Regions from separate parts of the Salinicola sp. V024 genome, predicted to be linked through region 1. Evidence: predicted binding sites of a transcription regulator. Region 1 holds the regulator's gene; the other holds the start of a gene.
The links. The regulator PhoB, encoded in region 1, activates phosphate uptake and scavenging genes when phosphate is short. The targets are predictions, from matches to a motif close to TGTCATANNNNTGTCANA.
Positions count from the first base shown of each region.

Region 1 (15,856 bases):
AACCGATGCGCGAGCTCAACCGCGAGCACAAGGTCTACAAGGAAGACGTTCGCGAGCACTTCGAGCAGGTCTCCGCGACCATGACCCGTATGGTCGAGGACTATCGCGAGATGTATCACCACGTTGCCAAGGGCGCCGAGAAGCTTGCCGACATGCATCACGAGACGGTGATCGAGCCGCCGCCCAAGCCCGAGGCGATCACTCAGGATCTGCACGAGCCGGAGGCCTCTTCGGGGCTGTCCGATAAGCCATCTGACAAGCCATCCGACAAGCCGGCTGACAAACCATCCAGCACCGAGAAGCCGTCTGCCGGCTCCGAGCATCGCGCGTCGCCGGGCGTCTCGACTTCGCCGGGCATCTCGACATCGCCAAGCGCTTCGACATCGCCGGGCATCTCGACCTCGCCGAGTGCTGCCGCGTCGTCAGGTATCTCGACTTCGCCAAGTGCTTCCGCGTCGCCGGGCGTTTCCAGCGCCGGTCCGAACGCCGGAAACGTCAGCGAACCGAACACGGCGTCGTCGGCTGCCTCCAGAACCTCCTCGGAGCGCCCGCAGGATGCGGCGATTCGCGCCGCCGCCGAAGATGCCGCCACCCAGCGTGGGCCGTCTTCGGACAAGCGCTAAGCGCCCCGGCGGGGCTTGCCGGCTATGTTAAGCTGGCGCGCTCTTTTCCATTCCCATCAGCAGGCCCCGCACGGTACCCAATGGATGATGTCTCGGCACTAATCGACTCCCTCAACGCCAATCAGCGCGAGGCCGTCGCCGCGCCGCCCGGCAATATGCTGGTGCTGGCCGGCGCCGGCTCGGGCAAGACCCGGGTACTGGTGCACCGCATCGCCTGGCTGATGCAGGCCGAGGGCGTCTCCCCCTACGCCATTCTGGCGGTAACTTTCACCAACAAGGCCGCCCGCGAGATGCGTACGCGTCTCGAGGCGCTGCAGGGCGCGACGCTGCGCAACATGTGGGTCGGCACCTTCCACTCCATCGCCCATCGCCTGCTGCGAACGCATTGGCACGACGCTCGGCTGCCCCAGCATTTCCAGATCATCGACAGCGACGATCAGCTGCGCCTGGTCAAACGTCTGCTGCGCGACCACAACGTCGACGACGAACGCTATCCGCCCAAGCAGGTGCAGTATTTCATCGGCGGCTGCAAGGAGGAGGGGCTGCGCCCGCAGCAGGTATCGACCCATGGCGACCCGTACATGGCCAAGATGGTCGAGCTCTACGAGCTCTATCAGCTGACCTGCGAGCGCGGCGGGCTGGTCGACTTCGGCGAGCTGCTGCTGCGCAGCCTGGAGCTGCTGCGGGATACGCCGGCCCTGCTCAAGCATTACCGCGAGCGTTTCGGGCATATCCTGGTCGACGAGTTCCAGGACACCAACACCCTGCAGTACGCCTGGTTGAAATTGCTGGCCGGCGCTGATGGCAATGGCGGGAGCGACGACGACCGCGCGGCGATGATCGTGGTCGGCGACGACGATCAGTCGATCTACGGCTGGCGCGGGGCCAAGGTCGAGAACATTCGCCGCTTCGAGAGCGAGTTCGCCAACACCCGGACCGTGCGCCTGGAGCAGAACTATCGCTCCACCAGCGTGATTCTGGATGCCGCCAACGCGCTGATCAGCCAGAACAGCGGACGCATGGGCAAGGAGCTGTGGACCGACGGCGACACCGGCGACAAGATTTCGGTCTACGCCGGTTTCAACGATCTCGACGAGGCGCGCTTCATCGTCGATACCATCGGCGAGCAGTCGCGTAACGGTTTCTCTCGACGCGAGATGGCAATTCTCTATCGCTCCAACGCGCAGTCGCGGGTGATCGAGGAGGCCCTGATCCGCAGCGGCGTGCCGTATCGCATCTATGGCGGTCAGCGCTTCTACGAGCGCCTCGAGATCAAGAACGCGCTGGCCTATCTGCGGTTGCTGCTCAATCGCGAGGACGACGCCTCGCTGGAGCGGGTGATCAACGTGCCGCCACGCGGTATCGGTACGCGCACGGTGGAGATCCTGCGTCATCGCGCCAGGGATACCAATGTGTCGCTGTGGCAGGCGCTGCACGACAGCCTCAGCGACGGCACGCTCAAGGGGCGTGCGGGCAATGCACTCAACGCCTTCGCCGAGCTGATCGAACGGCTCGACAACGACACCGCCGGCATGGCGCTGTACGAGATCATCGATCACGCCATTCAGATCTCCGGCCTGATCGAGCATCACCGCAGCGAGAAGGGCGAGAAAGGTCAGGCGCGGGTGGAGAACCTCGAGGAGCTGGTCAATGCGGCGCGGGCGTTTTCGCAGAATGCCCAGGCCAATCCGATCGATCTGCAGGAAGTCGGCGAAGGCGCCGCGGCGCTGGAACCGTTCCTGGCCGAGGCGGCACTCAATGCCGGTGATCACGAGGCCGACGAGTTCGAGGACTGCGTTCAGATGATGACGCTGCACTCGGCCAAGGGGCTGGAGTTTCCGGTAGTGTTCGTGGCCGGTATCGAAGAGGGCCTGTTCCCGCACAAGATGTCGCTGGAGGAGCCGGGACGCCTCGAGGAGGAGCGCCGGCTCTGCTATGTCGGCATGACCCGCGCCATGCGCAAGCTCTATCTGACCTACGCCGAGATTCGCCGTCTGCACGGTCGCGAAACGATGGCGCGACCGTCGCGCTTCCTGCGCGAGGTGCCCGAGGAGCTGCTCGAGGAAGTGCGGCTGCGCGGTCAGATCTCGCGGCCGGTGACGTCGCGGCCGAACGTGGGGGCGGCGCGCCAGCAGGGCATCGAAGGCAGCGACGACCTGCCGTCGCTGTCGCTCGGCCAGCGGGTCAGCCATCCGCTGTTCGGCGAGGGCGTGATTCTCGATGCCGAGGGCGAAGGCGCGCGGGCCCGGGTTCACGTCAGCTTCGAAGGCGAGGGTGACAAGTGGCTGGTGCTGGGCTTCGCCAAGCTCACGCCGCTGTGACCACGTGCGGTTCACGTCGCCGCCGGGTCGGCCCAATGCGGATGTCGTCATCTGTTTGCAATACTGTTGTGCCAGAATGGCGAGATAGGTCGTAAAACGTTCGTCGCGCCCCTGCTTTTCTTCGCGCCTCTCATTTGGAGCCTCGCATGGATATCACCAGCGATACCCACAGTCAGCACATCTCGCAGCAGTTCAATCAGGACCTGGAAGCCATCAAGACCCAGCTGATGGCGATGGGCGGGCTGGTCGAGAAACAGCTTCAGGAAGCGCTGGCAGCCCTGCTGGACGGTGACAGCCAGCTGGCCATCCGGGTGCGCGACAATGACAGCAGCGTCAACGACATGCAGCTCAAGATCGACGAGGAGTGCGTGCGGATTCTGGCGCGGCGCCAGCCGGCTGCCTCCGACCTGCGCCTGGTCATTGCGGTCATCCGGGCCACCAACGATCTCGAACGCATGGGTGACGAAGCCAACAAGATCGCGCGCAATGCGCTTGACCTGATCGAGGCCGGACGGATTCCCCAGGGCAGCGTCGAGATTCGTCATATCAGCGAGCACGTCGGCCATATGCTGCGCGATGCGCTCACCGCCTTCGCCCGTTTCGATACCGAATTGGCGCTGAAAGTGGTTCAGGAAGATGCCTCGGTGGACAGCGAATACACCACCGCCATGCGCTCGCTGGCGACCTTCATGATGGAAGATTCGCGCTCCATCGGCGGCGTGCTGAGCGTGATGACGGTCCTGCGAGCGCTGGAGCGGATCGGCGATCACGCCGACAACCTCGCCGAGCATGTCATCTATCTGGTCAAGGGCCACGATATTCGCCATACCTCGAAGAAAGAGCTCGACGCGGAAGCCCTGCGCGGTCGCTAGCGCCGCAGCAGGGGCGGCACTGGCTGTCGCCGCATTGGCGCGACATCGGCGGGACTGTGTTAGCGTGTCGATCACGCAACATACTGTCTGGTCGGCGGATTCGGCATGATCTATCCCCTAAAAGCGATTATCGAAGGCACGCGCCTGGTTTTCGAACCTGGCCTGCGCCGCTACGTGATTGGCCCCATCGTGGTCAATCTGCTGCTTTACGGCGGCACCCTTTTCTATCTGTTCGAGAATTTCGGCGGCTGGCTGGATTACGGCATGGGTCAGATCCCCAGCTGGCTTATCTGGCTGGAGTGGCTGATCTGGCCGCTGCTGGTGGTCGCGCTGGCACTGATCGTCTTCTTCACCTTCACGCTGGTCTCCAATTTGATCGCGGCGCCGTTCTACGGTTTTCTGGCCGAGAAAGTGGAAACCCGAGTCACCGGGCGGCCGCCGAGCGACGAGCGCGGTCTGGTCAAATCCGGTGTGGATGCGCTGGGGCGTGAACTGGTCAAGCTGGGCTACATTCTGCCGCGCATGGCGTTGCTGTTCCTGCTGGGCTTCGTGCCGGGCCTGAATCTGATCACGCCGTTTCTGTGGGCGGCGTTCTCGGCCTGGATGATGGCGGTTCAGTATCTCGATTATCCGATGGACAACAACCAGGTCGGTTTCACCGACATGCGTCGCCGACTGCGCGCGCGCTGGTGGCCGACGCTGACCTATGGCGCCTGCATGTCGGTGGCGACCTGGGTGCCGGTGCTCAACCTGATTCTGCTGCCCGGCGGCGTTGCCGGTGGCGTCATGCTGTGGGATCGCTACTACCGCTCCATGGTCCCGGTCGTCCGCTGAGGACATGCCGTCCGCGAGAGCGAGCGCGTGGCAACAAAATGCCGGGCCGGGGTTGAAAGTCGCCGTGGACAACGCCATCTACAATGAACGACATGGAGATTTGCCGAAGCCTTGATGCCAAGGTTGTCGACGCTTCGGAAAATCTTTCAAAATCAAGGTGATTGATAATCTGGGCATAGCCGAACAGTGCTCGAGCTCGCTTGACACTGTGGCCCGTTGCTCACTATTTTGATTCACCCGAGAGGCGCCCGCGTTGGGCAATGCCTCCTCACGAAAGGGAGTTTAGATCATGGCTCATAGCTTACCGTCGCTACCCTATGCGTATGACGCGCTGGAACCCAAGATCGACGCAATGACGATGGAGATTCACCACTCTCGTCACCATCAGACTTACGTCAACAACCTCAACGCCGCGCTGGAAGGTACTGGCCTCGAGGACGTACCGGTCGACAAGCTGATGGCCGATATCGACAAGGTGCCGCAGGACAAGCGTCAGGCCGTCATCAACAACGGCGGTGGTCACGCCAACCACTCCCTGTTCTGGACCGTGATGTCCAAGGACGGCGGCGGCAACCCGACCGGCAAGGTCGGCGAAGCCATCGAGAGCGAGCTGGGCGGTTTTGAGGCTTTCAAGGAAGAGTTCAAGAAAGCGGCCGTCGGCCGATTCGGTAGCGGCTGGGCATGGCTTGTCGTCACGCCGGAGAAGAAGCTCAAGGTCATCAATACCCTGAACCAGGACAGCCCGCTGATGGACGGCGTGACGCCGATCCTGGGCCTGGACGTCTGGGAACACGCTTACTATCTGAAGTATCAGAACAAGCGTCCGGACTACATCGCTGCGTTCTTTGACGTCATCAACTGGGATGAAGTCAACCGCCGCTATGCCGAAGCCACCGCCTGATCATTGGCGTTGACTGTCTCGGTATGAGATAGAGTAAGTATACGAGATGCCCCCGCCTCGGTTTCATTGCCGAAGCGGGGGCATCTTGCGTTGATTCCCACCACCGCGCCTTTTCTGATAGGCTGAGGCCGTTGGCTTCCTGCCGGCTCATTGCCCGACTCTCGTTCCCACTCTCGCCAGACGACCCGACATGACGACAAAGCGCTGCGATGCCAATTTAACGCTCACTGATGTAAATAATTTTCAATTGCGCCTGAGATCGTTTCTGGATGAGTACGACGTGGCCTATCGTAGCGACGAGCGCCAGGTGGCGATCGACCTGCCGGGGGGCGAGGCGCGCTTCTCGATCAATCGGGTCGGCCTGCATCTCGAAGCCGAGGCGACGACGCGGGATGGGCTGGAAACGCTGCGCAGCATCATCGAACACTACGTGTCGCTGTTTGCCGGCGAGAATGCGCTGCCGCTGCACTGGCATGGCGATGTCGTCGCCGCGCCCACTTTCGCCAACTTCCGCGAAATGCGGGTAACGCGAATCGAAGACCTTAGCCCCAGCATTCGCCGGCTGAGGCTGACCGGTGAGGATCTGGCGCGTTTCGATCATTCCGAAGAGTGGCACGTACGCCTGCACTTCCCACCCGCCGGCATCGAACACCCGCAGTGGCCGCGGCCCACCGCGCAAGGCGGCACACAGTGGCCGCCGGAGGATCAGCGCGCCGAGATTCGCTACTACACCATTCGTCGCCTGGACGTCGCCAGCGGCGAGGTCGAGATCGACTTTCTGCTGCACGAGGCGCCGGGGCCCGGCGGTGACTTCGCCCGTCGCGCCCAACCCGGCGACGTCTGCGGCATGGCCGGCCCCTATGGGCGGGGCGTCGCCGCGGCGTCGCACTATCTGCTGGCCGGTGACGAAACCGCCATTCCTGCCATTGCGCGGCTTTTGGAGACGCTACCGACCAGCGCGCAGGTCGAGGCGTGGCTTGAGGTCGAATCGCCGGTGGATGAGCTGGACCTGCCCGTTTCCGATCACTGCCGTGTCAGCTGGCGTCACCGCTGCCGTGGCCACGCACCCAGCGAGCAGCTCGCCTCGGCGGTGGTCGAGGCGATGCCCGCGGCCCGTGACGATCTGTTCGTCTGGTTTGCCGGCGAAGCGGATGTCAGCCAGCGCCTGCGCAAGCGCCTCAAACAGGAGTTTGGGCTGCAGAAGGGGCAGCACCTAGTGACGGGCTACTGGAAGAGAGAGACCGGCTGAGCCCAGCGACCCCTGAGTCCGTTCGAGTGCCAGCGCCTACTGAGTTCGTTCGAGTACCAGCAGCGGGTCGATCCGGGTATCGAACCAGTTCATGCCCCAGTGCAGATGAGGGCCGGTAGCGCGGCCGGTGGAACCCACCGCGCCGATCACCTCGCCCTGTTCGACGCTGTCGCCAACCTGCACATCGATCCGCGACAGATGCAGGAAATTGGAGCTGATACCGTAGCCGTGGTCGAGCAGCACGGTACCGCCGGTCAGATAGAGGTCGTCGGCAAAGGTGATCACGCCGCTGGCCGGCGCCTTGACCGGCGTGCCCTCGGCGGCGGCGATGTCCATCCCCGAGTGCGCTGACCCCGGCGTGCCGTTGTAGATCCGCTGATTGCCGAAGCGCCCGCTGATGCGGCCTTTGACCGGCCAGATGAAAGGCTGGGCGAAGCCCACCCGATCGTCATTACGCGCCCTCTCGGCACTCACGGCGGCCTGTTCGCGCTGGATACGCTGGGCGATCTCCGGTGGCGGCGAGACCGTCTTGGGCGGCACGCCGTCGATGCGCTCGATCGGCCAGTCCCGCGGCGTGATCGCCACCGATATCTGGCGACTGCGCCCGTCGGGCGTCGTGATATCGACGGTCTCGGCGCCGCTGGCATCGCGGCCCACCCCGAACACCACGGTGCCATAGCCGGTGACGCGAAGATCGTGCCCGGCCGTTGTCACCTGACTGCCCGGCGGTACGCGACCGATCACCATCGAGCCTTGCTGCACGCTATCGGGAAAGGTGATCGGGATGGTATCGATACGAGCGGTGTCGGCGCGAACGCCGGCGATGGCACACGACCACAGCAGCACAAAGGCAGTGGCGCCGACCAGGCGGCGCCAGGAGAAGAAAGCGGGGGTTGTCGGCAGGGTCGTCGGCACCGGTGAAGCTCCGTATCGCGGGATGCCGCCACCATAACCCGATCTGATGGCGGGAGAAACGGTGGCGGGGGGAACGGTGGCGGCAACGAGCGCCTGGATCCGAGCCAGGTTCTGTCCCCGACCTAGAAAGATTCCCAGTTGTCGTTATCGTCTCGTGCCGGTCGGGAAGGCGATGCCGTACTCGGCGCTGGGATCGGTGCCAGCTTGGGCGTCGATGACGCCGCCGTGGCTGATGTCGTGGCTGATGTCGTGGCCGTGGCCGATGTCATGGCCGCTGTCGGCGACGAACGGTAGCGTGTCATCAGGTCGCCATACTCGACATTGGCGACCTTGAATCCGGCCAGAGCTTGCTCCAGCGTCGCCACCTGCGCGTTGAGCGTGGAGGCGGCGGCGGAAGCCTGCTGTACCAGCGAGGCGTTCTGCTGGGTCACCTGATCCATCTGCACCACGGCTTCGTTAACCTGATCGATTCCGTTGGACTGTTCGCCGGAGGCGACCGAAATCTCCTCGATCAGATCGGTCATGCGGGCCACGGACTGGACGACGCGGCGAATGGTGTCGCCTGCCGTCGCCACGATCTCCGAGCCGGCATCGATCTTGCGATTGGAGGCATCGATCAGCTGGCGAATCTCGCGGGAGGCATCGGCGCTGCGGCTGGCCAGCGTGCGCACTTCGTTGGCGACCACCGCGAAACCCCGGCCCTGCTCGCCGGCCCGTGCGGCCTCGACCGAGGCATTGAGCGCCAGGATATTGGTCTGGAAGGCGATCGAGTCGATCACGCCGACGATCTCGGTGACCTGGCGTGAGCTGTCGGTGATGCCCTGCATGGTCGAGACGACCTGATCCATCATCTCGCCGCCCTCCGTCGCGGTGGTGCGCGCCTCGCCGGCGAGGCCGCTGGCCTGGCGGGCGTTGTCGGCGTTCTGGCGCACGGTCTGGGTCAGTTCTTCCATGCTGGAGGCGGTCTCGCCGATGGACGCGGCCTGCTGCTCGGTCCGCGCCGCCAGATCCTGGTTGCCGTTGTGAATCTGGCCCACACCGACGGTAATGGTGGTCGAGGCGTGGCGAATATCGGTCATCGATGCGGCCAGATGAGCGCGCATCCCCTCGATGGCTGCGAGCAGGCTGCGATCGTCGCCCGAGCGCACGTTCAGCGGTGTGGTGAGATCGCCCTGGGCGATATCCTTGACCGCATCGCGGGCCTGGCGCGGGTCGCCACCGAGATCGCCCAGCACGTTACGGATGACCCAGCCCATGATCAGCGTGATGATCGCCCCGATGACCCCGGCGATGAGGCTCATCTTGAGTACGCCGGCCCAGAACGCCTGCTGGATGTCGCTGATGTAGACGTTGGCGGCGAGGTACCAGTCCCACTCGGGCACGTAGCGGACGTAGTTGAGGCGGGACACGTCTTCGCCGTCGGCATTGGTCGAGGTGTACTCCAGGGTACCGTCGTCGGGCGAGTCCGCCAGCGCCTTGAGTTCGCGATAGAAATAGACCCCGTTATCGTCGCGGAAGTCGCTCATGTCGCTACCGATCTCACGCTTGGGGTGATAGACCAGATGGATATTGCTGTCGAAGGCATAGACATAGCTGCCGTCGAGATCCAGCGCCGATAGATTCCTGCGTGCGAAGTTCTGGGCAGCTTCGGTGGAGAACTCGCCGTTGGCGGCGCGCTCGGCATAGCGCTCGACCAGCGTCTGGGCGCTACCCACGAAGCTCTTGAGGCTGTTCACGCGTTCGGCCATCAGCGTCTCGCGCTTCTCCAGGGCCATCCAGCCCACCAAAATCAGCATGCCCAGCCACATCAGGCCGACCGTAATCCAGAGTTTCTGCCGCATCGTCATCGGGGGGATCCTTGTTGATCGTGAGAAGTGCGATTCATTTAGATGATTTAGAGGAATCCACTATCGGCCGATGACGATCCAGATTGAGAGGAGAGCGAGAGAAGAGCGAGAGAAGAGCGAAAGACAATCGAGAGGGAAGGGAGAGGGAAGCGCGGAAAACCCGAAAAGCGGGAGCGTCAGGCCGGCGTATCGGGCGATACCGAAGTCGGGCGAGCGGGAGCCGCTGCCAGACGCGACGCAGGAAACACGCAGCGAAAGCGCGCACCGAGCCCCGGGCGGCTGACGATCTCCAGCGTCGCCTCGTGGCGCAGCAGCACGTGCTTGACGATGGCCAGGCCCAGGCCAGTGCCGCCGGTGTCGGCGCTGCGGCCCTTGTCGACGCGATAGAAACGCTCGGTGAGGCGCGGGATGTGAATGGGGTCGAAACCGTCGCCATCGTCTTCGACCTCGATGGCGGCGCCGTCGTGCCACGGCTTCCAGCGTAGCGTGATGGTGCTGCCCTCCGGCGTGTAGCGAACGGCGTTGAACACCAGATTGGAGATGGCGCTGCGGATCTCCTTGGTATTCGCCAGCAGCTGCCGCGGCTCTTCGGCTTCTATCGTCAACTGGTGACGTTCGGTGCTCAACTCGCGGGCATCGGCGGCAATGCCCGCGAGCAGCGTCGCCACGTCCAGCGTTTCGCGATCATTGTTGGGGCTGTCGATCTCGAGGCGCGACAGCAGCAGCAGATCCTCGACCAGATTCTGCATGCGCGTGGTCTGCGCCTGCATCTGGCCGAACCCTCGCTGCCAGCGTTCGGGGAGCTGGCCGGCATGATCCGAGTAGGTCTCGAGATAGCCGGCGAGTACCGTCAGCGGCGTGCGCAATTCATGCGAGACGTTGGCCACGAAGTCACGACGCATCATCTCCAGCTGATGCAGCCGGGTCACATCGCGGGCCATCAGCAGGCGTTCGTTGTCGCCGAACAGGGTGAGATGGAACTGCAGGCTGTGATTGGCCTGAACCGGCGAGGGAATCAGCAGCGGCTCGCGGTAGTCACCCGACTCGAAATAGGCGATGAAGCGCGGATCGCGCAGGAAGTTGGTGATCGGCTGGCCGCGGTCATGGTCGGCCTGCAGGCCCAGCATGTCGCCGGCAGCGCTGTTCCACCAGTCGAGGTCGCCTCGGGAGTCGAGCATCACCACGCTGTCGCGCATCGCTTCGCAGGAGTCCTGGATTCGCCGCAGGATATCGCGCAGACGTCCCTGCAACTGGGTCTGGGCCTTCTGGTAGCTGTACAGGCGGTCGAACAGGTCGCCCCACACGCCGGTACCGGGCGGTGGCGCCTCGCGCGGGTTCTTCAGCAGCCAGATATAGAGCTTGCGCACGTGACGCAAATGCAGGAAGACGTAGAGCCCGAGCCCGGCGGCCAGCCCCCAGCCGAGTCCGGCGAGCAAATTGTGGCCCAGTTCGCCGAGCAGCAGGCCGATCGCGCCCAGTCCGAACAGCATGTAACCCAGACGCCACAGTTCGTTGATCCAGTAGCGCACTTGCTGACTTACTCCCGAGTCGAAAAACGGTAGCCGGTGCCGCGCACGGTCTGGACCAGATGCTGATGCGCTTCACCCAGCGCCTTGCGCAGCCGGCGAATATGCACGTCGACGGTGCGCTCCTCCACGTACACATTGCCGCCCCAGACCTGATCCAGCAACTGGCTGCGGGTGTAGGCGCGCTCCTGATGGGTCATGAAGAACTGCAGCAGGCGGTACTCGGTCGGGCCGATCTCCAGCGCGCCGCCGTGGGAAGTGACGCGATGGCTGGAAGGGTCGAGACGCAATCCCTCGACTTCGACCGCTTCCTCGATGCCTGGCGGTGTCGCCCGGCGCAGCACGGCTTTGAGCCGGGCGACGAGCTCGCGTGGCGAAAACGGCTTGGTGATGTAGTCGTCGGCCCCGGCTTCCAGCCCCTGCACCTTGTTGTCCTCCTCGCCCTTGGCGGTGAGCAGGATGATCGGCATCTCGGCGGTGGCTTCCTCGCGCTTCAACCGGCGTGCCAGTTCGATGCCGCTGGTACCGGGCATCATCCAGTCGAGAAGAATCAGGTCGGGCTTCTGGTCCAGCGCCATGGCGTGGCCGGTCTGGGCGTTGTCCGCCTCGAGCACGCGATAGTCGGCCATTTCCAGGGCGATGGCGATCATCTCGCGGATCGGTGCTTCGTCGTCAACGATGAGTACGGTCTTGGAGCTCATGCGCATGCCTCGGGTGAGCCGCCGGATGACCATGCCGCGTGATGCGATTGACGCGTTGTGGATGGTTTCCGGCCGTGACAGAACGGTGACGATTACATCGTGAAAATATGACAGCGATATGACAGGGGTGCCAGTCGGGTCGGTTTCGTTTCCATCAGACCGGCGGCCACAGCGTCAGCACCAGCCCCGCGAACAGCAAAAGCCCCGACCAGAAATTGTTGAGGAAGGCGCGGAAACAGGCGTCGCGCTCGCGTTCTCGGATCAGCCACTGCTGATAGACGAAGGTTGCCGCCATCGCTGCCAGCCCCAGCCAGAAAAATCCGCCCAACATCGTCTGCTCCACGCCGATCCAGGCCAGCAGTATCAGCGTCGCCAGCTGCAGCAGGCCGATGATCCGCTTGTCCCAACGGCCGAACAGTCGCGCGGTGGACTTGATCCCGATCTTGATATCGTCGTCGCGATCGACCATTGCATACTGGGTATCGTAGGCCACGGTCCAGGCGACATTGGCGACCAGCAACAGCCAGGCTTCCAGCGGCACGTCGCGACTGACCGCCATGAACGCCATGGGGATGCTCCACGAGAACGCCATGCCCAGTACCACCTGGGGCAGATGGGTGTAGCGCTTCATGAACGGGTAGATCGCGGCGAGCGCGACGCCGACGAAGGAGAGCAGCACGGTGGCGAGATTGGTCAGGCAGACCAGCACGAAAGCCAGCACCACGAGGCCCGCGAACAGGATCTTGGCTTCCTTCTCGCTGATGCGTCCGGTCGCCAGCGGCCGCGACTGGGTGCGCTTGACGTGGCCGTCGAGATGGCGGTCGGCGTAGTCGTTGACCACGCAGCCGGCGGCGCGCATCAGATAGACCCCGAGCACGAAGATGATCAGCGTGGCCCGATCTGGCAGGCCGTCGGCGGCCAGCCACAGCGCCCACAGCGTCGGCCACATCAAAAGCCAGGTGCCGATCGGCTTGTCCAGCCGCGTCAGGCGCAGGAAGTCGGGCAGGCGCGCCAGCCCGCGTGGTTGGGCGGCTGGACCAGTGCCGCGTGTCTGGGCGGCTGAACCAGCGTCGCGGGTGCGGGCGGCTGGACCAGCGCCGCGTGTCTGGGCGGCTGAATCAGCGCCGCGAGAGCGGGCGGGGTCGGAACCGGCGTGGGACATGGAGTTCTCCGAGACGACAGGCTGTCGATAGCGTGGGCCGAACCTTACACCACCCTTTTCCCGGCTTCGAGTCGTTGTATCCTCGAGGCACGATTGGCCTCCTGCAGGGAGCATGACGCGTATGCGCAGCGGCTTTGGTTTCGATCTCCGGAGCATGGAAATCTTCGTCGAGACGCTGGACCGTGGCAGTCAGAGCGCGGCGGCGGCGGCCCTGGGGCTGAAGCAGTCCTCCGTCTCCCAGAGTCTGGCGACGCTGGAAGAGGTTCTGGGCATCGCGTTGATCGAACGCCATGCGCGGCCGCTGGAACCCACCGCCGCCGGGCGCATCTTCTACGATCGCGCCCGCCGCATGCTCGACACCGCGCGGGCGACCCGGCGCGAACTCGACTCCGGCGCCTTTCGTCAGTTGCATCAGGTGCGCATGGCGCTGGTGGACTCCCTGGCCACCGCGGTGGGGCAGCCGCTGATCGCCGCGATACGCCGCCACACCAGCGACTACACCGTGACCACCGGGCTGTCCCACATGCACGGCCATGCGCTGCTCACGCGCCACGTGGACATCATCATCTCCGACGACCAGCTCGAGGACTACAACGGCCTCGAGCGCCATGCACTGCTGGCCGAGCCCTTCGTGCTGGTGCTGCCCGGCGACTGGACGGGGCCGGTGGACAGCCTGCCGGCGCTGTCGCGACGGCTCGACTTCGCCCGCTATACCACGCAGTCGCTGATCGGCCAGAGCATCGAGCGGCATCTGCGTCTCAACCGCGTGGAGCTGCCGGCGAAGCTGCATCTCGACAACACCTTTGCCCTGCTGCGGCTGGTCGACGGCGGGGCCGGCTGGACCATCACCACGCCGCTATGTCTCTATCAGGCCGGCCTCGACCGGCTGCATCTTCGCATCGAGCCGCTGCCGCTGGCGCCGCTGATTCGCCAGCTGACGCTGGTGGCACGCCGCGAGGAGCTGCGCGACCTGCCGGTGCAGCTGGCAACGGAAGCGCGGCGGTTGCTACAGCGTCATTTTCTCGCCGAACTTCGCCATCACCTGCCTCAGGTCGCCGAGCAGGTGCGGATAGACTGATTCGATCGCGACAGTCCCGGGTCGCTTTTCGGTCGCTATCGATTTTTCCGATAGCGTCGCGTTGGGTGGCATTGATCGAGATTGCCTTTCCGCGCGCATCGTGATCAGACTCGAAGCGGACGCGGTCAGACGATGCCGGCGTCGCTCCGTCGCCACTCGAGGGGACTCGGGGAAGATTCGGAGCGGTTACGGCAGCGGATCGCGACGTTGGATGACTCGATCCAGTGGAGACAACAATGACAAACCACGATAAACCCGCCAGTGGCATCGCCTACAAGCAGCAGGATACCCAGTACTTCGAGAAACGCGGCCTGCGCCGTCACGCCGGGCCCTGGTCGCTGTGGGCGCTGGGGGTGGGCGCGGTGATCTCCGGCCACTATTCGGGCTGGAATCTGGGGCTCGCCTCGGGGGGCTGGGGCGGCATGGTGATCGCCACCGTGATCATCGCCATCATGTATCTGGGCCTGACGTTCTGTATCGCCGAGATGTCGCCGGCGCTGCCGCATACCGGCGCCGCCTACTCCTTCGCGCGCTCCTCGATGGGGCCCTGGGGCGGTTTTGTCACCGGGCTGTGCGAAAACGTCGAGTACGTGCTCACGCCAGCGGTGATCGTCTTCTTCATCGGCGCCTATCTGGGCGGCATCTTCGAGACCGGGCCGGCGTTCCAGCCAGTGTGGTGGCTGCTGGGCTACATCGTCTTCGTGGGGCTCAACATCGTCGGGGTCGAACTCTCGTTCAAGGTGACGCTCTCCGTCACCTTGCTGGCATTGGCGGTGCTGCTGGTGTTCTGGTTCAGCGCCTTCACCCATCTCGACTTCTCGACCTGGGCGCTCAACATCGCGCCGGGCGGCGGCGAGCTCGAGGGCGGCCATGGCCCGTTCCTGCCGATGGGGATCGGCGGCGCGCTGGCGGCGATGCCCTTCGCCGTATGGCTGTTTCTGGCCATCGAGCAGCTGCCGCTGGCCGCCGAGGAGTCGGTCGACCCGCGGCGCGACATGCCGCGCGGCATCCTGCTCGGCATCACCACGCTGATCGTCTCGGCGGCGATGATCCTGTTCCTCAATCCCTCGGTGGTCGGGGTCGGCGCCTATGCCCTGGGGCAGTCCGGCGAGCCGCTGCTCGATGGCTTCAAGGCGATCTACGGCAGCGGCACGGCGAAGTTCCTGTCGCTGCTCGCGATCATCGGGCTGATCGCGAGCTTCCATACCATCATCTTCGCCCAGGGGCGGCAGATCTATTCGCTCTCCCGCGCCGGCTACTTCCCGACTTTCCTGTCGGTGACCCACGGCACCCGCAAGACGCCGCACGTGGCGATGATCAGCGGCGCGATCATGGGCATGGTGATCATGCTGATATGCTTCTTCGCCTTCGGCATGCAGGAGGGTTCGGCGGTGATCGGCGGCACCCTGCTCAACATGGCGGTGTTCGGGGCGATGTGCTCCTACATCGCCCAGGCCGCCTCCTTCATCCTGCTGCGCAAGCACCATGCCCACATCGAGCGTCCCTATCGCAGCCCGTTCGGCAATCCGGGCGCCTGGGCGACCATCGTCATCGCGCTGGTGACGATCTACTTCCAGCTCAGCGACGGGACTTATCGCATCGGCGTGATCGGCGTCGCCGCCTGGCTGGCGGTGGGCATCCTCTATTTTGCACTGGTCGGTCGCCACCGCCTGATCCTGTCGCCGGAAGAGGAGTTCGCCATGGAGCAGCGCGACCAGCAGCGCAGCGCCGGTGGTACCGATCGCGCGGCCAAACCCTGAGCGTCATCCCCACAGTCAGCGAGGAACGGTCATGAGTCATCTGCAAGCCAGAGCAGTGAGCACCGTC
Region 1 is NZ_JBQXYB010000012.1:66,418-82,273, forward strand. Features, by position in the region: gene ACUN9V_RS15780 (ZapG family protein) at 1-623, shown strand, start outside; gene uvrD (DNA helicase II) at 704-2,944, shown strand; gene phoU (phosphate signaling complex protein PhoU) at 3,091-3,816, shown strand; gene cysZ (sulfate transporter CysZ) at 3,922-4,650, shown strand; gene ACUN9V_RS15800 (superoxide dismutase) at 4,940-5,551, shown strand; gene ACUN9V_RS15805 (SIP domain-containing protein) at 5,832-6,800, shown strand; gene ACUN9V_RS15810 (M23 family metallopeptidase) at 6,837-7,715, opposite strand; gene ACUN9V_RS15815 (methyl-accepting chemotaxis protein) at 7,838-9,562, opposite strand; gene phoR (phosphate regulon sensor histidine kinase PhoR) at 9,739-11,091, opposite strand; gene phoB (phosphate regulon transcriptional regulator PhoB) at 11,100-11,789, opposite strand; gene ubiA (4-hydroxybenzoate octaprenyltransferase) at 11,944-12,951, opposite strand; gene ACUN9V_RS15835 (LysR family transcriptional regulator) at 13,073-14,029, shown strand; gene ACUN9V_RS15840 (amino acid permease) at 14,266-15,789, shown strand; gene ACUN9V_RS15845 (glutamine synthetase family protein) at 15,821-15,856, shown strand, end outside.

Region 2 (15,856 bases), on a different contig from region 1:
CGATCGGTATCACGGTCCTCTATGAGCATCTATTCGCCCACATGGGTTGAAGCCTTTCCGCGCGCTGGCGACGCTCGCTGTCTATGCTGAACCGTGATCCCGTCACGGAGTGCCGCATGTCATCTTCTCTCTGGCAACGTTCGCTTGCCGATTTCCAGCACGCCGTTGAAACCCGTTCCACACCGGGATGTGGCGCGGCCGCGGCATTGAGTGGCTGCCTGGGCCTGTCGCTGATTCTCAAGGGCGTGCGGTTGCATCGAGGCGAATCCGACCTCGATCGTCATCGCCGCCGACTGATAGAAGAGGGCGATGGGCTGCAGAAAGCGCTGGCCGAGGCCGTCGATGACGATGCCGCGGCGTTCGCCGACTATCTCGAAGCGCAGCGTCTACCGAGTGATACCGGCGCCGAATCGGAGCAGCGTGATTCGGCTCTGCGCGAAGCCCGCGATGCATCGATTCAGATTCCGCTGGCGGCCGCCGAGCGATGCCAGGACGGGCTGGTGCTGGCGGTCGAGGGGCTGTCGCTGACGTCGTCGGCGATGGAGAGCGACACGCTGGCCGGCGCGACCATGCTGCGCGCCGCGATGGAGGCGCTACTGATCGGCGTCGAGTCCAATCTCGAGGCCCTGCCCGATCCCGCCGCAAGGCGGCAGCTGGAGGTTCGCTGTGGCGAGCTTCGCGACAGCGCTCGAGCCAGCTGTCATCGGCTCGGCATTGACGCCTCATGACGCCAGCACGCTCCCCCACGCCACTGCCAGCAGCAGTAGTGCCAGCGCGCGATTGAACCACTGCCACTGGCGTTTGGTATGAAACAGACGGGCGACACCGCTGCCGATCATGCCCCAGAGGGCCAGGCAGGGGAGCGCCACGATCCCGAACGTCAGCGCCAATACGCCGATCTGCGTCGCGCTCGACGCCGAGTCGGTGAACACGCCGACGACCGATAGTGCCATCATCCAGGTCTTGGGATTAACCAGCTGCAAGCCGGCAGCCTGTCGGGGGCCGAAAGCCGGCGCGCCTGATCTCTCTGCGTCGGTCTCGATGCTCGGGGGTTGGCTGCGATAGAGCCGCCATGCCAGCCAGGTCAGCCAGCCGACGCCGATGGCGGCCATCAGCTGGCGAATGACGGGATAGGCCAGCAGCGTCTGCGACAACCCCAGGCCCACCGTCAGCACGATCGTGGCCGCTGCCAGACTCGCGCCAAAGACCGCCGGTAGCGTGCTTTTCCAGCCACGGCGTGCGCCCTGAGTGAGTATCAGCAGATTGGTCGGCCCCGGGGTGATCGAAGCGACGAAGGCGAAGAGGGCAAACGGTAGCCAGGCAGACATGAGCGACTCCAGAAATGGCGTGGAGTCGGAACTATCGCGCCGTGATCGCCGCGCGTCTGGAAGGTTTGAGCAGTCGCCCACGTCGAACTCGCCAGGAACTCCGGGTTGGATTCAGTCTTGAGTTCAGTTCAGTTCAGTTCAGTTCAGTTCAGCCGGTCCGGGAGCAGCGCTGACGATAGTCCGCCGGGGTCAGGCCATAGGCGCGCCGGAACCAGCGACCCAGATGGCTCTGGTCGGCGAAGCCGAGCTGGCTGGCGACCGCCGCCGGGGATTCGCCGCCAGCGAGCCGCTGGCGGGCGAGACTCAGGCGCAACTGCACCAGATAGGCATGGGGTGCCAGCCCGAAGGCCGACTTGAAGGCGCGGGTCAGGCGGAAGCGATCGACGCCGCACTGCTCGGCCAGTGACTGCAAGCCGATGTCCTGTTCGCAATGCGCGTGCAGAACCTCCCGGGCGCGTCGAGCAACGGCGGGCAGACGGGGATCTTCCCGCTGGCGTTCTCGCCAGCCAAGATGCGGGACCAGTCCCTGCAATAAGGCATCGAGAGCGTCATCGCGTTCCAGCCTCGAAGTTGGCAGGCGTAGCGTGGTGAAGGCGCGGGCGACATGGGTGATCAATCGGGGGTCCTCGACCAGCGTCGAGGCGAAGCCCGGCTCGCCGGAAGCCGTACCGGTGACCGCGAACTGGCGCAGCTCGCGTTGAAGCCAGGCGGGGTCGAGATAGAGCATGGCGTAGGTGAAACCGCCCTCGGTCGGGGCATGGCCGTCGTGAATCTCGCCGGGCTCGACGAAAAACAGTCGTCCCGGCGTGCTGTCATGGCGGGTACGACGACAATGGAACTGCTGCACGCCCTGTTCGGTGAAGCCGACCAGGTAGCTGTCGTGCCAGTGGGGATCGTAGGCGTGGCCTTCGAAGTGGGCGCGGATCGTCTCGATGCCCGTGTCACCGTCCTGCTGCAGATCGATCCAGTTCGTCGATGTCATGCTGCCTCCCGACCGGCGCCCAGGGTCGATGCCTGCAACGCCCGATCCGCTCAGCATGCCAGAGGGCGAGGTTCATGTCTGGAACGTTCGTGCAGTCTGTAACGTTCGTGCGGTCTGGAATGCTCGGCACTGGCAGGCATCAAAGGCGCCTCTAGCGGGATGTTCAGTCCGGGACCGGTGTCTCGAACGTATCCCGGCGCCGGATCGTCAGCGTGGTGCCGATCGAGGCGGCGATCACCAGTCCGATGGCCAGCCATTGCAGGGTGCTCAATAGCTGGCCCAGGAACAGCAGCCCCGAGAGCGCACCGATCGCCGGTTCCAGGCTCATCAGCGTGCCGAAGGTCTGCGTCGGCAGCCGCGGCATCGCGATCATCTCGAGCGTGTAGGGCAGCGCGGTAGAGAGCACCGCCACCGCCAGCGCGTAGGGCAGCACCTCTGGCGCGAACATCGCCGTGCCCACGTCGAGCAGGCCCACCGGAGCGATGACGACGGCGGCGATGGTGACGCCAAGCGTGGCGCTCTGGGCGCCGTTGATGGCACCGGCCTTCTGTCCGAACAGGATATAAAGCGCCCAGCATACCCCGGCGCCGAGCGCACAGGCGGCGCCGTAAGGATCGACCGGGCCGCTGCGATCATCGCCCAGCAGCAGCAGGCAGGCCAGGCCGATCACGGCGAGAGCCACCCACACCAGATCCAGCCAGCGTCGCGACGACAGCATCGCCACCGCGAGCGGGCCGGTGAATTCCAGCGCCACCGCAATCCCCAGCGGCACGGTCTGCAGCGCCTGATAAAACAGCAGGTTCATGATCCCGAGGGCGACGCCGTAGATCAGCGTCGATTTCCACGCCCGGCGGCTAAGCGGCTGGCGCCAGGGGCGCATGACGATCAGCAGTATCAGCGCGGCGAAGATCAGACGAATCGAGGTCGTACCGGTGGCGCCGATGACCGGAAACAGCGACTTGGCGATGGAGGCGCCGCTCTGGATCGAACACATTGCCACCACCAGCATGGCCACCGGCCAGATCCTGGCAAGCAATTCGCGCATGGCGACTGACATGACACCTCCGAAAGTGTGCGGCATGATGGCTCGCCAGACATTGCCAAGGTGCCATGCCGGCGGCCGATGGCATTCGACGAGAGCCGCGATTGTACGGATGGGCAATATATTGCACAAGGCTAACGAGCGTCCCGATGTACTGGTCCACGTGGCTGCCAATGTGAGACGTCGGCGCCAGGCCGCAGGGCTGAGTCAGCAGGCACTGGCGGATCAGGCCGGTGTGAGTCGGCGCATGCTGGTCAATATCGAGAAGGGCGACGTCAACGTCAGCCTGAGCACGCTGGATCGTCTGGCCGAAGCGTTGGGGGTGCTGTTCTATGCGTTGGTGCAGCCGCTCGATAGCGAAGACTCGGCGCGTATCGACGAAGTTGCCTGGGTGGGAAATCATCCCGACAGTCGCGCTCGACTGCTGGCGAGCAAACCGGCGCGGCAGGAGGTCGAGCTATGGTCGTGGTCGCTCGAGCCGGGTGAAGTCTACGAGTCGGCGGCCGATGACAACGGCTGGCATGAGATGCTGGTGGTAATCGAGGGAACGCTGACCCTGACCCTCGGCGAACGCGAGCTGACGATCGAAGCCGGCGACTTCCATGTCTACCCCAGCGACCAGCCCTATCGTTATCGCAACGACGGGGCGGGCCGGCTGCGCTTCATTCGCAACGTGGTGCACTGAAGCCGAGCTAAACCGCTGGCGGGGGACGGCCCCTCCTCGCCAACGCGGCCCGTCTGCTCGTAGTCAGCCAGTCATTCGTCTGAATGGCTTAATGGCCTTTCGCCATCACGATCCTGCGTCACCGTTCTGTCACGCTCATGCGCCAATCTGCCGAGGAATCAGCCACCAATCACGGCCTGATCCATCTTCAGCAGAGAAGGGGAGGAAGCGAGCATGGCCAATCCGGCAGCCAGCGGTAATCCGACGATACTCGGTGATTCCGGAGGAGGATTGCGGACAAGTCTCTTTTTCGGCGTTCTGCTTGTCGCCACGACGGGTTATTTCCTCGTCTGGGGGCTGGGCTACATTCGCGGCGACAATACGCTTTTGTTCGTGCTGGCCACGTTGTTTGGCGTATTCATGGCGTTCAATATCGGCGGCAACGACGTCGCCAATTCATTCGGCACCAGCGTCGGCGCCGGCACGCTGACCATCAGGCAGGCGCTGTTCGTGGCGGCGATCTTCGAGGTCAGCGGCGCGGTCATCGCTGGCGGCGAGGTGACCTCGACCATTCGTGGCGGGATCGTCGATCTCGGTGGTATCCAGGTAGCGTCTCTCGACTTCGTCTACATCATGATGTCGGCGCTGATTGCCGCGGCAATCTGGCTGCTCTTCGCGTCGCGCAAGGGGTATCCGGTTTCGACCACCCACTCCATTGTCGGCGCGATCGTCGGCAGCTCGATCACGCTTGGCGTCCTGATCAACGGCAGCGACTCCGCGCTGGACCTGGTCCAATGGGGGCAGATCGGTCAGATCGCGATTTCCTGGGTGCTGTCGCCACTACTGGGTGGCGTGGTCGCCTATCTGCTCTACTCCCAGATCAAGAAGCACATCCTCTCTTACAACGAAATGGCCAAGAGCGAACTCACCGCGGTTCGCGAAGAGAAACGGCAGCATAAACGTGAGCATAAAGCGCGCTTCGAACGGCTTTCGGAAATTCAACAGATCGCTTACACCCACGCGATGGCGCGAGACATGCAGACGGTGAACGAGGGCGATTACGGGACGGAGGATCTGGAGTCCGAGTACTACCGCGACCTGCACCAGATCGACGAGAAGCGGCGCCAGATCCACTCCCATCGCGCGCTGGAGAGCTGGGTGCCCATGGTGGCCGCGCTGGGCGCCATGATCATCTCGGCAATGCTGCTGTTCAAGGGTCTGAAGAACATGCAGCTTGGCCTGAGCACGCTCGATAACTACCTGATCATGGGAATGATCGGCGCCGTGGTGTGGATGGCCACCTTCATCTTCGCCAAGACTCTCAAGGGCGAGTCGCTGGATCGCTCGACCTTTCTGATGTTCAGCTGGATGCAGGTATTCACCGCTTCCGGCTTCGCTTTCAGCCATGGCTCCAACGATATCGCCAACGCCATTGGTCCGTTCGTGGCGATTCTCGATGTGCTGCGAACCGGAGCGATCGCCGACGAAGCCTCAATCCCCCCGCTGGCGATGCTGACCTTCGGTGTGGCGTTGATCGTCGGGCTCTGGTTCATCGGCAAGGAAGTGATCAAGACCGTCGGCGAGAATCTGACCAAGATGCACCCGGCGTCCGGTTTTTCCGCGGAGCTCGCCGCCGCCGCCGTGGTGATGCTCGCCTCGATGCTGGGCCTGCCGGTTTCCAGCACCCACATTCTGATTGGCGCCGTGCTCGGCATCGGCATGGTCAACCGTCAGACCAACTGGGCACTGATGCGGCCCATTGCCCTGGCCTGGATCATCACGCTGCCGGCCGCGGCGTTGATGGCAGCGATCGCCTTTCTGATACTGAGAACCGTACTTTGATCGCTTCAACAGACGTTCGGAGTCGAATCGGCGAGCCAGCAACTCACTTTCTGACTCGCCGAGAGCGTGCATCGGTATCGTGAAAGCCTCGCGCCTCGATCGAGCGCTCACTCCACCCCCAGATAGATCATCAGGCAGGCGCCGGGCAGGTCGGGAATCCTGAGCGGCAGATAATCGAACTCCCGGTTGCTGCCATCCGGCAGCTGCATCGACTTGCGACCACTGCCAAGGTCGAGCACGTCCTGTTCGGCCCAGAGTTCGCGAAAGACGTCGCTCGCCTCGAGCAGGTCGTCGATCAACTGGCGCATGCGCGGATCGCCGGCGTAACGCGTGGCCTGGCTACGAAAGATCGACACCAGCGTGCGGGCGGATCTCAGCCAGTCGGCCTCATGCGTTTCGATGCGCTTCTGGGTAAAGACCCACCAGAGCTTGTTGCGCGGATGCTTATCACCGGTGCGCTCGATATCGAAGAGCTGCGCCGCGGCCCGGTTCCAGGCGATCACTTCCCAGTAGGCGTCCATGACGTACGCCGGGTCCGGCTCCATTCGGTCCAGCAGACGCTGAAGAATCGGGTTGATCGTCGAGCCATTGTCGATGGCGCGCGGCGGTGCCGGCCGCCCCGCCAGCGCATAAAGGTGTTCGCGCTCGGTTTCGGTCATCAGCAGGGCGCGCGCGAGACAGGCCAGCGCCTGATCGGAAGGTTGAACGTTGCGCCCCTGTTCCAGTGCGGTGTACCAGGCCGTGCCCATGCTGGCGCGAGTGGCGACCTCTTCGCGGCGAAGGCCGGGCGTGCGCCGCCGACGACCCGGCGGAAGTCCCGCCAATTCCGGCGTGACGGCGGCGCGTCGGGTGCGCAGGAATTCGCCCAGTGAGGGCGCGTTTGAAGAGGAGGAAGACATGCAGCGTCGCTTTAACCTGTCATTGGTAAACGTAGGATAACGTCGGGGATTATGTAGGATCAGCGGACATATTAGGGTTTTCGACAGGGATTGGAAATCAATCGGACGACGGATCGGAGATTCTGGATGACCTGCTATCCGCGCATCACGCTGCTCATCGGCTCTGACGGCCGGGCCGAGCTGGGCGTAGTCCCATTCGAGACCCCCGAAAACACGGCGGCGACCGACGTGGTGGAGGCCATGTCAGAAACCCCACTGAAGACAACGGACTACATCCCGCCGGAAATGCTGCTTCTGGACGACGCCGGCGCGCTACAGCGCGTGGCGGATCATATCGCGGCGATCCATGGGCGACTCGATCTGCTGATCCTGGATGCCGATCCACGCTCGAGTGAACCCGCGCCGGAATCAACGCTCGTGCGTCGCAGCCTTCCGTTTCGCTTTCATCTGTTGGCACCGCTTTTGCTGCTGTCGCCCTTGCTCGAGCGCTCGCGAACCGGGCGCGTGGTGGTGTTTCACACGGGCGATGCCGAGCGTGCGGCCTGCGGGGTCAGGCATCTCGGCCCATGGGCGGAAAGCGCCGGGATTCGGCTCGAGTCCGTCTCGCTGGCCGTCACCATGACCGAACGCATCGGCAAACGGGTGATGACGGATCTGGTCAGGCGCCTGGACGACGAAATCGATGGATATGCCGAGGAGGGAGTGAATATGCGCACCCCCGCGGACGCCGCGAACAGTCGGGTGAGTGTCGCCCTTTCTCGCTCATCGAAGAGTTCTAAGCTCGAAGTTGGTTCATAACGATAAACGCAACCGTGACCCGAGGCTCGATATGCAATGGACGATCAATGGCCAGGTTCGGGAGGCCGAGGTGGATTTCCGAACGTCACTGCTCGATTTGCTCCGCGAGCAATTCCAGCTCAGCGGCACCAAGAAGGGCTGCAACCAGGGCGCCTGTGGCGCCTGCACCGTGCTGGTCGACGGTGAACGCATCAACTCTTGTCTGGCACTGGCGGTTCAGTATCAGGGCCGTACGATCACCACGGTCGAAGGGTTGGCCGAGAACGGTACGCTGCATCCGGTGCAGGCGGCGTTCATCGAACACGACGGCTTCCAGTGCGGTTACTGCACGCCGGGCCAGCTCTGCTCGGCGGTGGGCATGATCGGCGAACTCGAGCGTGACCATCCCAGCGCCGTCACGGCCGACCTGGCGGCGAACGGGATCGAATGGAATCGCGACGAGCTGCGCGAGCGGATGAGCGGCAATCTCTGCCGCTGCGGCGCCTACAACGGCATCGCCGACGCGATTGCCGCCGGGCTCGCCAAAGAGCTGGGTGAGGAGCTGGGTGAGGAGATAACGCGATGAACGCCTTCGATTATCACCAAGTCGCTGACAGTGAACAGGCGATCGAGCAGGCCGTGCGCTCCCGGCAAGCGAAATATCTGGGCGGCGGCACCAATCTGATCGATCTGATGCGCGAGACCGTCGAGCGTCCGCAGACCCTGATCGACGTGACGCGACTCTCCCGCGATATCGACGAGACCGGTGACGGCGGCCTCATCATCGGCGCTGCCGTCACCAATTCGGCGTTGGCCGGCGATACTCGCGTGCGCAGCCGCTATCCGGTGCTGGCCCGCGCGATTCTGAGCGGCGCCAGCGCGCAGATTCGCAACATGGCGACTGTCGGCGGCAACCTGCTGCAGCGCACGCGCTGCGCCTACTTCTACGATGTGGCGACCCGCTGCAACAAGCGCGAGCCGGGCGCGGGCTGCGATGCGCTCGAGGGTTTCCATCGCTATCACGCCATCCTCGGTACGTCACCATCCTGCATTGCCACGCATCCCTCCGACATGGCGGTGGCGCTCGCGGCGCTCGACGCTCGCATTCATCTGCGTGGCCCCGAGGGGGAACGGCAACTGGCGATCACCGAGATCCATCGCGAGCCGGGCGAGCGGCCGGATCTCGAAACCGAACTGCAGCCCGAGGAGCTGATCGTGGCGGTCGAGTTGCCGCCGCTGCCGATGGCGGCCCGTTCGAATTATCGCAAGGTGCGCGACCGCGCCAGCTACGCCTTTGCGCTGGTGTCGGTGGCGTCCATGGTCGAACTCGACGGCGAAACGATTCAGGACGTACGCCTGGCACTGGGCGGCGTGGGGACGAAGCCGTGGCGTGCGTCGCGGGTAGAAGCGGCGCTGCGTGGCCAACCGGCGACAGAGGCGACGATTGCCGCCGCCGTCGACGCCGAGCTGACCGATGCCCGGCCGCTGCCGGGCAACGCCTTCAAGGTCGAACTGGCGCGACGAACGCTGATCGCGGAGCTGTCGCGGCGTATCGCCGATGCGCGTAATGGAGGTGAGGCATGAGTGCTCTCGATAAAGGACGGTCGGGTGATAACGAACGATCGGACGATAACCAACCCGCGGGCGTCGCCCTGGCCGGCGATTACTGGCGCCCGGAGGGCCGGCCGGATCCGCTGAGCGAGAAAGAACGAATCGGAATTGGCGCGCCATTGTCGCGTGTCGATGGGGCGGAGAAGGTCACCGGTAGCGCGCGCTTTGCCGGCGAGTTCACCTTCGAGGGCATGGTCTACGCCGCGCTGGTCTACAGCGCCATCGCCAACGGCCGGATCCTGAATATCGATCGGCGGGAAGCCGAGGCGATGGACGGCGTGGTATTGGTGATGACCCACGAAAACGCGCCGCAGCTCAATACGCCGCCGGTGTTCCTGCGCTCACCCAACGGTGCCGCCGGCGACGATCATCCGATCATGCAGACCGATCGCGTCCACTGGAACGGCCAGCCGGTGGCGCTGGTGCTGGCCGAGACCCAGGAACAGGCCGATGCCGCCGCCGAAAGCATCCGGGTGGATTACGCGGCGGAGCCGGCGATGACCGATTTCGAGCTGGCGAAGACCCACGCGCGTCGGCCGGACAACGTGCTGGGCGGGCCGGCGGAGATCACGGTCGGCGATGCCGACACCGCGTTCGAGGCGGCAGTACACCAAATCGATGCCACTTACACCACGCCGCGCCACAACCACAACGCCATCGAGCCCCATGCGCTGACACTGGCCTGGACGGCTGGAAATGGAGATGGGGATGAGAGTGGGCGCGAGGGTGAAGCACTGCGGATTCACGATGCCTCCCAGTGCGTCGATCTGGCCGTGGCGTCGCTGGCCGAGGTGTTCGGCATCGAGACCTCGCAGATTCACATCACTTCACCGTTCGTGGGTGGTGGCTTCGGCGGCAAGGCGCTGTGGCAGCACCAGATTCTGGCCGCGGCGGCAGCGAAGCTCGCGGATCGCCCGGTACGGCTGGCGCTGTCGCGCGAGGGCGTCTATCGCGTGGTCGGCGGGCGAGCCTGCACCGAACAGCGGGTGGCCCTCGGCGCGGACGAGCAGGGCAGGCTGCAGGCGCTCATTCATTCCGGCATCGCTGCGATGACGCAGCACAACAACTTGCCGGAGCCATTCTTCCAGGCGACCAAGTGCCTGTATGCGGCCGACCATATCCGACTGTCGATCGACGTTGCGGACATGCAGATGCTCGCCAATACCTTCATGCGCGCGCCGGGCGAATCGGTGGGCACCTTCGCGCTGGAATCGGCGCTCGACGAGCTGGCCGATCAGCTCGGCATGGATCCGCTGGAGCTCAGACGCCGCAACGAGCCGGAGCGTGATCCCACCAGCGGGCTGGCGTTCTCCTCGCGTCACCTGCTGGAAGCGGCTCGCAGCGGCGCCGAGCGCTTTGGCTGGTCCGAGCGCAGCGCCACGCCTGGTCGTCGACGCGAAGGTGAATGGCAGATCGGGATGGGCTGTGCGACGGCCACCTACCCCTATATCCGCATGCCCGGCGCGGCGGCACGCATCACGCTCACGCCTGACGGCGCGACCGTTGGCATCGCCGCGCACGAGATGGGCATGGGCACGGCGACGGTGCAGACCCAGGTCGCCGCCGCGCGGCTGGGGTTGCCGGTGGAGAAGATCGCTTTCCACTATGGCGATTCGCATCTGGCCGGAAGCGTGCTGGCGGGCGGCTCACAGCAGACGGCGGCGATCGGCGGTGCGGTGATTGCCGCGCAGCGGGCGCTGGTCGCGGAATTGCTGGCGCTGGTGGGGCAGGATTCGCCGCTGTCCGGTCTCTCGCCGGACGAGATCGAATGCCGGAACGAAGGCCTGGGCGCCATCGGCGATGGCTCGCGTTTCGAGACCTACGCACAGATCCTGACGCGTGCCGGGCAGAGCGAACTCTCTGTGCAGGCGGACGCCGCCGGGTCGGAAGAGCTCGCCAACTGGTCGATGCACTCCTTTGGCACCATCTTCTGCGAGGCGGGTGTGAATTCGGTGACCGGCGAGGTACGCATACGCCGTCTGCTGGGGTCGTTCGACTGCGGCCGGATTCTCAACACCAAGACGGCGACGAGCCAGTTCCGCGGCGGCATGATCATGGGTCTCGGTCTGGCGTTGATGGAAGAGACGCTGTTCGATCCGCGCAGTGGCCGGGTGATGAACCCGAGCCTCGCCGACTATCACGTCCCGGTACAGATGGACGTGCCGGAGATCGAGGTGATGTGGACTGATATTACCGACCCGCACACGCCCATGGGCGCCCACGGCATTGGCGAGATCGGCATTACCGGCGTCGGCGCGGCAGTGGCCAATGCCGTCTACAACGCCAGCGGCAAGCGCGTTCGTGATCTGCCGATCACGCTGGACAAGCTGCTGTAGCCGATCGACGACGGTTTCGGTTTGCCCGGTTTTTGCGCATGATTGCCGGCATCGTTTTCCGCGCCCGACGATGCCCGTCGGCGCGCACTGCCGAGGATCGAAATCGTCATGAAAGGAATCACGTTGGGAGTGTCGTTGCTGTTGCTGGGCTCATCGAGTCTGGTGTTGGCGGAGGGCGATGACGGCGATGTTCGCGGTGCCGTCGGTCCGATCATCGAGTCGCTGATGCGCCAGCAGAGCATTCCCGGCATGGCGGTGGCGGTGGTGCGTCCGCAGGGCACGCAGATTCTGAATTACGGCATCGCCGACCGTGATGGCGGGGCATCGGTCAATGACGCGACGCTGTTCGAGATCGGCTCGCTCAGCAAGACGTTCACCGCCACGCTGGCAGCGCTGGCCGCCGTCGAGGGCAAGCTCGATCTCGAGGCGCCGGTCAGTCGTTATCTGCCGACGCTCGAGGGCAGCGCGTTCGACGAGATCACCGGGCGCAATCTGGGCACGCATACCACCGGCGGGCTGCCGCTTTTCGTGCCCGACGAGGTGACGGACCGTGACTCGCTGATGAGCTGGTTCCGTCAGTGGCGGCCCACCGAGGCGATCGGCGAGGTGCGCACCTACTCCAACCTGGGTATCGGTCTGCTCGGCGTGGAGACGGCGGCAAGCCTGGACAGCGAGTTCGTGCCGGCGATGCAGGCGCACGTGCTGGATCCGCTGGGATTGCAGCACACCTGGTACGACGTTCCCGATAGCCAGATGGCCGATTACGCCATGGGCGAAAGCAAGGATGGCCAGCCGATTCGCGTGGCGCCCGGCGTGCTCGATGACGAGGCCTACGGCATCAAGACCACCGCCGGCGATCTGGCCAGATTCGTCCAGGCCAATCTCGGTCTGCTCGAGATCGATGACGACCTGAAGCAGGCGATCGACACCACGCGCCACGGTTATTTCCAGGTCGGCGACATGACCCAGGATCTGATCTGGGAGCAGTATCCGCTGCCGGTCTCGCTGGATACGCTGCTGGCGGGCAACGGCTACGACATGATTCTGAAGCCCAATAAGGCCGAGGCGATCGAGTCATCTCGGTCATCGCAAGCTCAGGCGCCGCGGGACGACGTCTGGATCAACAAGACCGGCTCCACCAACGGCTTCGGCGGCTACGTCGTTCTCGTACCCGGCCAGCAGACCGGACTGGTGATGCTGGCCAACAAAAACTATCCCAACGATGCGCGCGTGAAGGCAGCCTACGAGATGCTGTCGAAGCTGAACGTGATCGATGGCGGCGATGCCGGGCACTGAGTAGGCGCCCGGCCTGGCTTCATCAGCGTTCCGGGACGGGGCGGCAGAATCAACGATTCACGTCGACCACGAGTCGGCCCCGAACCTGGCCGGCGAGAAGCTGATCGGCGGCCTCGATGGCGTCGCTCAGGCCGATGTCTCGTGAAATCTCGTCCAATACGGCGGCGTCGATATCCCGCGCCAGTCTGGCCCAAACCCGCTCCCGCTCTTCCCGGGGGCGGGTGACGCTGTTGATGCCCAGCAGGCTCACGCCACGCAGAATGAAAGGCGCGACGCTGGCGGGAAAGTCCATGCCCTGCGCCAGTCCGCAGGCGGCGACCAGGCCGTCCGGCTGAATCTGCGCGCAGACGTTGGCCAGGGTGTGGCTACCCACGGAATCGATGGCGGCGGCCCAGCGGGCTTTCGCCAGCGGCTTGCCCGGCTCCGACAGACTCTGGCGGTCGATGATCTCGGCGGCACCCAGGCGTTCGAGGAAGGCGGCTTCCTGCGGCCGCCCGGTGGCCGCGATCACGCGGTAGCCACGCTGTGCCAGCAGGGTGATGGCGAAACTGCCGACGCCGCCGTTGGCGCCAGTTACCAGCACCTCGCCGCTCGCCGGTGTCAGGCCGTGCCGTTCAAGTGTCAGCAGACTGAGCATCGCCGTGTAACCGGCGGTGCCGATGGCCATGGCCTGGCGGCAGTCGAGCGTTTCCGGCATTCGCGTCAGCCAGTCGCCGTTGACGCGTGCCTGCTGCGCCAGCCCGCCCCAATGCCTCTCGCCGATACCCCAGCCGTTGAGCAGAACCCGGTCGCCGACACGCCATTCGGGATGCTCGCTGTGCTCGACGACACCGGCAAGATCGATGCCCGGCACCATGGGGAAGTGGCGCACGATCGGTCCCTTGCCGGTAATTGCCAGCGCATCCTTGTAGTTGAGCGTGCTCCACTCGTTGCGGATATGGACGTCTCCCGCCGGCAACGAGGCTTCGTTCACCGGCTTGAGGCTGGCGTTGCTTCGACCGTTTTCCTGTTCCACCACAATGGCATTGAACATCGACATGGCATCGAACATCGAGTTGTCCTTCTATTCGGCGTAATCCTGATTCATCGAGAGCAAACATGAACGCCCGCCCTGGCTTCTGCCAAGGCGGGCGTCATCGTTGTGCGGTAGCCATCGATCCCGCTCAGCTGCCGCTGGTTTCCGGTTCCGAGCTAGGCGCTGCAGGCGTCGTGGTGAGATCCGGTTCGGTGAGCTCGAGCAGTTCACGCGACATCGCACGAGCGTCGTAAAGCAGCTGCGGATTGTCGGATAGCGCCTTGCCGAAGGAAGGAATCATCGCCTTCAACTTGGCTTGCCATTCGGGGCTTGCGATCTGCTCGGGAAAAACCTTTTCCAGCAGCGTGAGCATGATCGAGGGGGCGGTGGAGGCACCCGGCGAGGCACCCAGCAGAGCGGCAATGGAGCCTTCCGCGCCGGTCACCAGTTCGGTACCGAACTGCAGAGTGCCGCCCTTGCCTTCGACATCCTTGATCGTCTGCACCCGCTGGCCGGCAGTCCACAGTTTCCAGTCGTCACGCTGAGCTTCCGGGTAATAGTTCTGAAGCTCCTTGAACTGGCCGCTCTCGGACATGCGCAGCTGGCTGATCAGATAACGCACCAGATCCATGTTGTTGATGCCGACCTTGGTCATCGGCCACAGATTGTTGGGCGTCACCGAGCGCATCAGATCGGTCCAGGAGCCGTTCTTGAGAAACTTGCTCGAGAAAGTGGCAAACGGCCCGAACATGATTGCCGGGGTGCCATCGAGGATGCGCTTGTCGATATGCGGCACCGACATCGGCGGCGAGCCGGCCGGCGCGAGGCCATAGACCTTGGCGTCGTGCTTGGCGACCACTTCCGGGTTGGTCGTGAAGAGGAACTGCCCCCCAACCGGGAAACCGCCATATTGCCGTGCTTCGGGAATACCGGATTTCTGCAGTAGCGGCAGTGCCGCGCCCCCGGCGCCGATGAACACGAACCGCGCGTTGACGCTGCGCTCGTTTTCACCGTCGCTGGTATTGGCCACGGTGACTTTCCAGCTGCCGTCCCGGTTGCGCTCGAGATCGCGGACCTGGGTGTTGACGGAAAGGTGGAAATTGTCGCGGCGGGCCAGCGAGTTCATCATCTGGCGGGTAATCTCGCCGAAGTTGACCTCGGTGCCGATCGGCATGCGGGTCGCGGCCACGGGTTCATCCGTATCGCGGCCGGTCATGACCAGCGGGATCCACTCCGAAATTTTCTGCGGGTCGTCGGAATAGTCCATCCCGGCATAGAGCGGATTCTGGCGCATCGCCTCGAAGCGCGTCTTCAGAAACGATACGCGCTCGCTGCTCCAGACGAAGCTCAGGTGCGGAACGGTATTGATGAAGGAGCGCGGATTGGCCAGCACGCCTTCACGGACCTGGCTTGCCCAGAACTGACGTGAAACCTCGAACTGCTCGGTAATGGTGATGGCGCGCTGAATATCCACGCTGCCATCGGGTTGAGGCGAGGTGTAGTTCATCTCGGCAAACGCCGAATGCCCCGTGCCGGCATTGTTCCAGACGTTGGAGCTCTCTTCGGCGGCCTTGTCCAGACGCTCGTAGAGGTGGATGGTCCAGTCGGGCTGCAATGACTGAAGCAGAGTTCCCAAGGTGGCACTCATGGTGCCGCCGCCGATGAGGACGACGTCGACGTTTTGGGTGTCGCTGGATTCGGCTCCAGACTGGGTCTGCAGGCTGGAACAGAATGTCATGCCGTGGCGCAATTTCATGAAGGTTCTCTGTCTGATGGATACGGACAGGCGCGAACGCGACTAGGGCGACAGTTTAATGAGGTCGCGGCGTTAGTGCCATGATTATGACAGAGGCCAGGTACGGCGGTGTACGTCGGAAACGTCTCTTTGTTCAACAAAATCATCGTTCTGTCAGGAAATGACGGATTTTTACAACATCGATGGATGTACGCGGCGCTCGCTACCGTTAGAGGATAGGATGTCGCAGAGAAAGCCGCCATTCAAGCGGGCCCAGGCGCCGTTCGAAACGTCTCCAAGTCGTCCGAGACGTTCAAATCGTTCGAGAC
Region 2 is NZ_JBQXYB010000008.1:41,181-57,036, reverse strand. Features, by position in the region: gene mntP (manganese efflux pump MntP) at 1-50, shown strand, start outside; gene ACUN9V_RS12855 (cyclodeaminase/cyclohydrolase family protein) at 117-728, shown strand; gene ACUN9V_RS12850 (LysE family translocator) at 723-1,328, opposite strand; gene ACUN9V_RS12845 (AraC family transcriptional regulator) at 1,477-2,310, opposite strand; gene rhtA (threonine/homoserine exporter RhtA) at 2,474-3,367, opposite strand; gene ACUN9V_RS12835 (helix-turn-helix domain-containing protein) at 3,465-4,037, shown strand; gene ACUN9V_RS12830 (inorganic phosphate transporter) at 4,251-5,858, shown strand; gene ACUN9V_RS12825 (MmyB family transcriptional regulator) at 5,966-6,757, opposite strand; gene ACUN9V_RS12820 (hypothetical protein) at 6,884-7,555, shown strand; gene ACUN9V_RS12815 (2Fe-2S iron-sulfur cluster-binding protein) at 7,587-8,120, shown strand; gene ACUN9V_RS12810 (FAD binding domain-containing protein) at 8,117-9,118, shown strand; gene ACUN9V_RS12805 (xanthine dehydrogenase family protein molybdopterin-binding subunit) at 9,115-11,481, shown strand; gene ampC (class C beta-lactamase) at 11,590-12,777, shown strand; gene acuI (acrylyl-CoA reductase (NADPH)) at 12,827-13,828, opposite strand; gene mqo (malate dehydrogenase (quinone)) at 13,941-15,548, opposite strand.
Region 2: the regulator PhoB is predicted to act here: its motif matches at 4,154-4,171, upstream of ACUN9V_RS12830 (inorganic phosphate transporter).